Regions from separate parts of the Pseudomonas sp. PVC-5-1 genome, predicted to be linked through region 3. Evidence: predicted binding sites of a transcription regulator. Region 3 holds the regulator's gene; each other region holds the start of a gene.
What was found. The regulator sigma-54, encoded in region 3, starts transcription at its own class of promoters, with help from an activator protein. The targets are predictions, from matches to a motif close to ANTGGCATNNANNTTGCTNT.

Region 1 (2,267 bases), 1.5 Mb from region 3:
GAGAAGGTGTTCTTGCCGTCTTTCCAGATCGACATGTGCACGTGCATGCCCGAGCCGTTGTCGCCGTACAGTGGCTTCGGCATGAAGGTAGCGGTGCGGCCGTAGGCGTCGGCAACGTTGTGCACGACGTACTTCAGCGCCTGTACTTCGTCAGCCTTCTTCACCAGGGTGTTGAACTTGACGCCGATTTCGTTCTGGCCGGCAGTCGCCACTTCGTGGTGGTGAACTTCGACGGTCTGGCCCATTTCTTCCAGTGCGTTGCACATGGCAGTACGGATTTCGTGGTCGTGGTCGAACGGCGGAACCGGGAAGTAGCCGCCCTTCACGCCTGGACGGTGGCCTTTGTTGCCGCCTTCCACGTCAGCGCCGGTCATCCACGAGCCTTGCTCGGAGAAGATCTTGAACATCGAGCCGGAGATGTCCGACTGGAACTTCACTTCGTCGAAAATGAAGAACTCTGGCTCCGGGCCTGCGAATACGGTGTCACCGATGCCGGTGCTCTTCAGGTACTCTTCGGCGCGCTTGGCAATGGCGCGAGGGTCACGATCGTAGCCCTGCATGCTCGACGGGTCGACGATGTCGCAGGTGATGATCAGGGTCGGCTCTTCGGTGAACGGGTCCAGTACGGCAGTTTCGTCGACCGGCATCAGGATCATGTCGGAGGCTTCGATGCCTTTCCAGCCAGCGATGGAGGAACCGTCGAACATCTTGCCGACTTCGAAGAAGTCGTCTTCCAGTGCATCACGCGCCGGCATGGTCACGTGGTGCTGAGTGCCTTTGGTGTCCGTGAAACGCAGATCAATCCACTTGACGTCATGATCTTTGATGAGTTGAACCGACTTCGACATGTTGTCCTCCGGATGGTCTAGAGCGCGGTGGGCCGCTGCCCTGGAAAAAGGGTGTTGCCGGGCGCGGATAGTCGGCCAAGCTTACCTGCCTCACAAGGGAGCAAATTGCATGCCAGTGCCCGAAAATGGCGAGGGCGGGATAAAAGGGGGCGTTTGCGGGCATCTGGGGGTGGGTTGCTGGGGAAAAGTGCACTCTTAAGATGCGAATTTTGGTAGCAGTGCACCAATAGTGTGCATTGCTTGAGTTATGTGCTTTCTTTGAGGGCCTCATCGCTGGCAAGCCAGCTCCCACAGGTAGGGCGCAGGTCTTGAGAACTGTGGATAGCCTGTGGGAGCTGGCTTGCCGGCGATGAGGCCGGTGCAGGCAATATAAATCCGACCTTCTGTACAAAAGTTGGTCAAATCCTGAGCAATTTCCGCTATAATTCGCGCCCCTCATTTTCGGCAGGCCCTGCGCGCGCTGTTAACCAATGAAACTTATCGTCAAAGTCTTCCCAGAAATCACCATCAAGAGCCGGCCGGTGCGCAAGCGCTTCATCCGCCAGCTCGGCAAGAACATCCGCAACGTGCTCAAGGACCTCGATCCTGAGCTCGTGGTCGATGGTGTCTGGGACAATCTCGAAGTGGTCACCCGCGTCGAAGACGAAAAGGTCCAGCGCGAGATGATCGAGCGCCTCACCTGCACCCCGGGTATCACCCACTTCCTGCAGGTAGAGGAATACCCGCTCGGCGACTTCGATGACATCGTCGCCAAGTGCAAGCAGCACTTCGGCCATCTGCTGGCCGGCAAGCACTTCGCCGTGCGCTGCAAGCGCGGTGGTCACCACGACTTCACCTCGATGGACGTCGACCGTTACGTCGGCAGCCAGCTGCGCCAGCAGTGCGGCGCCGCCGGCATCGAGCTGAAGAACCCGGAAGTCCTGGTGCGCATCGAAATCCGCGACCAGCGCCTGTACGTGATCCATAACCAGCACCAGGGCATCGGCGGCTACCCGCTGGGCGCCCTGGAGCAGACACTGGTACTGATGTCCGGTGGCTTCGACTCCACCGTGGCGGCTTATCAGATGATGCGCCGCGGCCTGATGACCCACTTCTGCTTCTTCAACCTCGGTGGCCGTGCCCACGAGCTGGGCGTGATGGAAGTGGCTCACTACCTGTGGAAGAAGTTCGGCAGCAGCCAGCGCGTGCTGTTCATCAGCGTGCCGTTCGAGGAAGTGGTCGGCGAGATTCTGAACAAGGTCGACAACAGCTACATGGGTGTGACGCTGAAGCGCATGATGCTGCGTGGTGCCGCGCACATGGCCGACCGCCTGGAGATCGATGCCCTGGTCACCGGCGAAGCGATTTCCCAGGTGTCCAGCCAGACCTTGCCGAACCTGTCGATCATCGACTCGGCCACCGACAAGCTGGTGCTGCGCC
Region 2 (2,267 bases), 2.7 Mb from region 3:
CATCATGCTCTTGGCCGTATTCATCAGCTCGGCGTTGGTCTGGAACGCGCGGCTGGCGGAGATCATGTCAGCCATCTCTTCGACCACGTTGACGTTCGGGTAGTAGACGTAACCGTCCTTGTTCGCCGCTGGGTGGTTGGGCTCGTAACGGGCCTCCAGGTTGCTTTGATCCTCGACGATGCCTTTTACCTGCACGCCCTGCCCTGCCTCGCCCTGGTCTTCGAACAGCGACTGGCTACCGCCGGCCTGCGCGTCCTGGAAGGTGGTGGCGAACACCGGGTGGCGGGCGCGGTAGGTCTGGTCGATGCTCGAGGACACCGTCTCGGCGTTGGCGATGTTGGAAGCAACGGTGTTCAGGCGCGTGTTCTGCGCACTCATGCCGCTACCGGCAATGTTGAAGACACTGGAAAGGGACATGGTCATTCTCCCCGCAGGGCCGAAACCAGCCCTTTGAATTTACTGTTGAGCAAAGTGAAGCTGGCCTGGAAGCCGATGGCGTTTTCGGTGTAGTTCGATTGCTCGATCTGCGCGTCCACGGTGTTCTGGTCGATCGACGGCTGCGTTGGCGTGCGGTACTTGAGGGTATCGTCAACCATGGCCAGGCCCTCGGCCTCGATATGGCGGCTGTTGGTACGATCCAGGCTGAAACGGCCGCCGCTCTGCTGCTTGTCGCTCTCGGCAGCGAGCACCGAAGCGAAGTCCATGTCTCGCGCCTTGTAATTGGGCGTGTCGGCGTTGGCGATGTTGTTGGCCAGCACTTCGGCACGCTGGGCGCGGAAGCCCAGAGCCTTTTCGTGAATACCAAGCGCCTTGTCGAAGCTGATGCTCATGTCGGGGAAACCTTCGGAGGTTGACCGGAATATCGTTGGCCAAGGTGTAGCAAGGGCTGTGCCAAACAACCGAAAGCCCGGAAATACGGGCTTGCAGAGCGAGGTGCTGTCAGAGTGATGCCAGAAAAGCGGCAAAGGCCTTCCGCCTTCGGCCGCGAAAGCGGCAATTGCCGGGCGGCAGAAGCGGCAAAACAAAAATTTGACGTCAATGAGCAGCCATCACCACCAACCACGGACACCTGCCCCGCCCTCTCACAGCACATACACATGAACTTCGCCGAACATGCCGGGAATGAAGTCGCCTTTTCCTACAGCTGACTCAGAAACCTCCGATCCGAATCCATGATGGGATTTCCCCCTGTACACGCTGTCAGGGAGACACCTCATGTACCTGGATTACCTCGTGCCCTCCTGGCACGAGATCGAGTCACGTGTCATCGCCATGGTGGGCTACCAAAGCGGTGGCCAGTTCCGCACCAGCCTCAATGAAGAGGTCGCCTCGCTAGGCCTCAACCTGCGCCGGATCGAAGCCGTCCGCACAGCCTTCTACCACGCCGAATGGCAGGCGGCGCACGTGCTGCGCCAGCGCTTCGCCGACCTCGACATCAACAGCATCGTCGACGAACTGCTGATGGTCGTGCGGCAGATGGCGATGATCGTCGCCGGCAGCACCATTACCGGTGGCCTGCTTGGCGCGGGGGTTGGCGCATTCGCCGGCGGCGCCGGAACCATTCCGTTCGCCGGCGCGGGCGCGGCCATGGGCCTCAAGGTCAGTGGCTGGATCCTCGGCGCGCTGGGGCTGGCCTCCATCGCCGAGTTCTTCATCGAGGGCTTGCCGCGTATCGGCGAGTACTACGTCGACGGCATTCGCTTCGCTTGGGAAGGCACCTGCGGCAATGAAGGCACGGGCCCGTTCTGCCGGGACGACCCCTATGCGATATCCCGGGCCACGCATCAGATTGCCCAAGGTCATGTGGAGGTCGTGCTGCTGTTGCTGGGGGCGATCGTGTCGTACCTCACCCGCGGCCGCGGCGATGCCCGGGTGCTGGCCCAGGAAATGGCGGCCAGCCGCAAAGGTGCGCGGCTGGGGCAATGGATGCTCAAGCATGAAGAAGGGTTGAAGCAACGGCCGGACCTGCAGGTGCCGGAGCGGCGCAAGGGGGTGGTGGGTGAGCCGCAACCGATGCAGCCTGATCGGCCGGCAGGGAAAGACAAGGAGCCCTCGACAGGGAAGCCCGGTAGCATGCCGTTGCATACCGTGGCGTGCTTCAAGGCAGACAAATTGCCAGTATCCAAGCATGGCGAGTTTGAACGGCAGTTGAAAGGGCAGCAGGAAGGGTTGAACCGGCTGACGGTTGAGGAGTTTCTCGAGAATATTGCCAACCCCGTAAAGCGGAGCCCTAGCGCGGCAAAAAGAGCGCGCAAAGAGCTGGAAGA
Region 3 (2,267 bases):
TTTTTCCTTGTGTTTTTTCAGTTGGCGGTCGAGCTTGTCTGCCAAGGCGTCGATCGCTGCATACATGTCTTCGTGTTCGGCGTTGGCAACCACTTCGCCGCCGGGAATCTGCAAGGTCGCCTCGACCTTCTGCTGCAGCTTCTCGACTTTCATGATGACCTGCACGTTGGTGATCTTGTCGAAGTGACTTTCCACGCGAGCGAGCTTTTCAAGCACATAATCGCGCAGTGGCTGGGTGACTTCTACATGCTGTCCACTGATATTGACTTGCATACAGCTTCTCCTTTGTTGCCCGTGCATAAAGAGGCAGGTCTTGCACCTGCCCCACAAACGCTGTGGCACATCTCAGGGGCTACATCAGTCGCTTGCGCTCGCTCGACGGTGCGATGCCGAGAGACTCGCGGTACTTGGCGACGGTGCGACGGGCTACCTGGATGCCTTGTGCCTCCAGTAAACCAGCGATCTTGCTGTCACTCAATGGCTTTTTCTGATTTTCCGCTGCAACCAGTTTCTTGATGATCGCGCGGATAGCCGTAGACGAGCATTCTCCGCCTTCGGAGGTGCTGACGTGGCTGGAGAAAAAGTATTTCAGTTCGTAGATGCCACGCGGGGTGTGCATGTATTTCTGCGTGGTTACCCGCGAAATGGTCGACTCGTGCATGCCCACCGCTTCGGCAATGTCATGCAGTACCAAGGGCTTCATCGCTTCGTCGCCGTGGTCGAGGAAGCCGCGCTGGTGCTCGACGATCTGCGTGGCCACCTTCATCAGGGTTTCGTTGCGGCTTTGCAGGCTCTTGATGAACCAGCGCGCTTCCTGCAGCTGGTTGCGCATGAAGGTGTTGTCGGCACTGGTGTCGGCCCGGCGCACAAAGCCAGCGTACTGCGGGTTTACGCGCAGCCGCGGAATGGCCTCCTGGTTCAGCTCCACCAGCCAGCGGTCGCTGTCCTTGCGTACGATGACGTCGGGCACCACGTACTCAGGCTCGCTGGACTCGATCTGCGAGCCGGGGCGCGGGTTGAGGCTTTGTACCAGCTCGATGACCTGGCGCAGCTCGTCTTCCTTGATTTTCATGCGACGCATCAGCTGGCTGTAGTCACGGCTGCCGAGCAGGTCGATGAAATCGGTGACCAGGCGCTTGGCTTCTGTCATCCACGGGGTGCTGGCAGGCAGCTGGCGCAATTGCAGCAACAGGCATTCACCAAGGGTGCGGGCGGCAACGCCGGCTGGCTCGAATTGCTGGATGCGGTGCAGTACCGCTTCGACCTCGTCCAGCTCGATATCCAGCTCCGGGTCGAAACCTGCGCAGATCTCCTCGAGGGTATCTTCCAGGTAGCCCTGGCCGTTGATGCTGTCGATCAGGGTGACGGCAATCAGGCGGTCGGTGTCGGACATCGGAGCCAGGTTCAGCTGCCACAACAGGTGGCTTTGCAGGCTCTCGCCGGCCGATGTGCGGGTGGTGAAGTCCCACTCGTCGTCGTCGTTGTTTGGCAGGCTGCTGGCACTGGTCTGGTAGATGTCTTCCCAGGCGGTGTCGACCGGCAGCTCGTTGGGGATGCGCTCGCTCCATTCACCGTCTTCCAGAGTGTCGGCACTGGTGGTGCTTTCCTGGAAGCTGTTGTCCTGGACTTCGGCGACCGGCTTGTTTTCGGCGTTGTCCGCCATCGGATCGCTGTTGTCGAAGTCGTCGCCGTCTTCCTGACGTTCGAGCATCGGATTCGACTCCAGCGCTTCCTGGATTTCCTGTTGGAGGTCCAGGGTGGAGAGCTGGAGCAGGCGGATGGCCTGTTGCAACTGCGGTGTCATCGTCAGTTGCTGGCCCATTTTAAGGACGAGCGATGGTTTCATGGCTGGGGCTTAATACCTTGTTCGCCGGCGCGCATGCGCCATCCACTACACGAGGGCGCCGGGGCGCCAGATCAAGCAAGTTTTATGCCTTAAATTGTAGCGTTTGCCTAGAGTACCGTAACACTTTACCCCGGGTTTTAGGGCGATTTGCCAGTACTCCAGGCGCGTGCCAGGCTCAGAGTCGGAACTCGTGGCCCAGGTAAACTTCTTTGACCAGGTCGTTGGCCAGGATGGTTTCAGCGTCGCCTTCGGCGATCAGTCGGCCATCATTGACGATATAGGCGGTTTCGCAGATATCCAGGGTCTCACGCACATTGTGGTCGGTGATCAGTACACCGATGCCCTTGGCCTTGAGGTGGTGGATGATCTGCTTGATGTCACCGACCGAAATCGGGTCGACACCGGCAAACGGTTCGTCCAG

Region 1: glnA (type I glutamate--ammonia ligase) is a predicted target of sigma-54. The motif match lies at 946-965, and genes of this name have one in related genera.
Region 2: flgB (flagellar basal body rod protein FlgB) is a predicted target of sigma-54. The motif match lies at 877-896, and genes of this name have one in related genera.

What each region holds. Positions count from the first base shown of each region.
Region 1 is NZ_CM172024.1:5,339,248-5,341,514, reverse strand. It holds gene glnA (type I glutamate--ammonia ligase) at 1-848, opposite strand, end outside; gene thiI (tRNA uracil 4-sulfurtransferase ThiI) at 1,319-2,267, shown strand, end outside.
Region 2 is NZ_CM172024.1:4,121,947-4,124,213, forward strand. It holds gene flgC (flagellar basal body rod protein FlgC) at 1-417, opposite strand, end outside; gene flgB (flagellar basal body rod protein FlgB) at 420-830, opposite strand; gene AC2T3R_RS18915 (hypothetical protein) at 945-1,148, shown strand; gene AC2T3R_RS18920 (DUF6861 domain-containing protein) at 1,216-2,267, shown strand, end outside.
Region 3 is NZ_CM172024.1:1,029,153-1,031,419, forward strand. It holds gene hpf (ribosome hibernation-promoting factor, HPF/YfiA family) at 1-273, opposite strand, end outside; gene AC2T3R_RS04740 (RNA polymerase factor sigma-54) at 353-1,846, opposite strand; gene lptB (LPS export ABC transporter ATP-binding protein) at 2,022-2,267, opposite strand, start outside.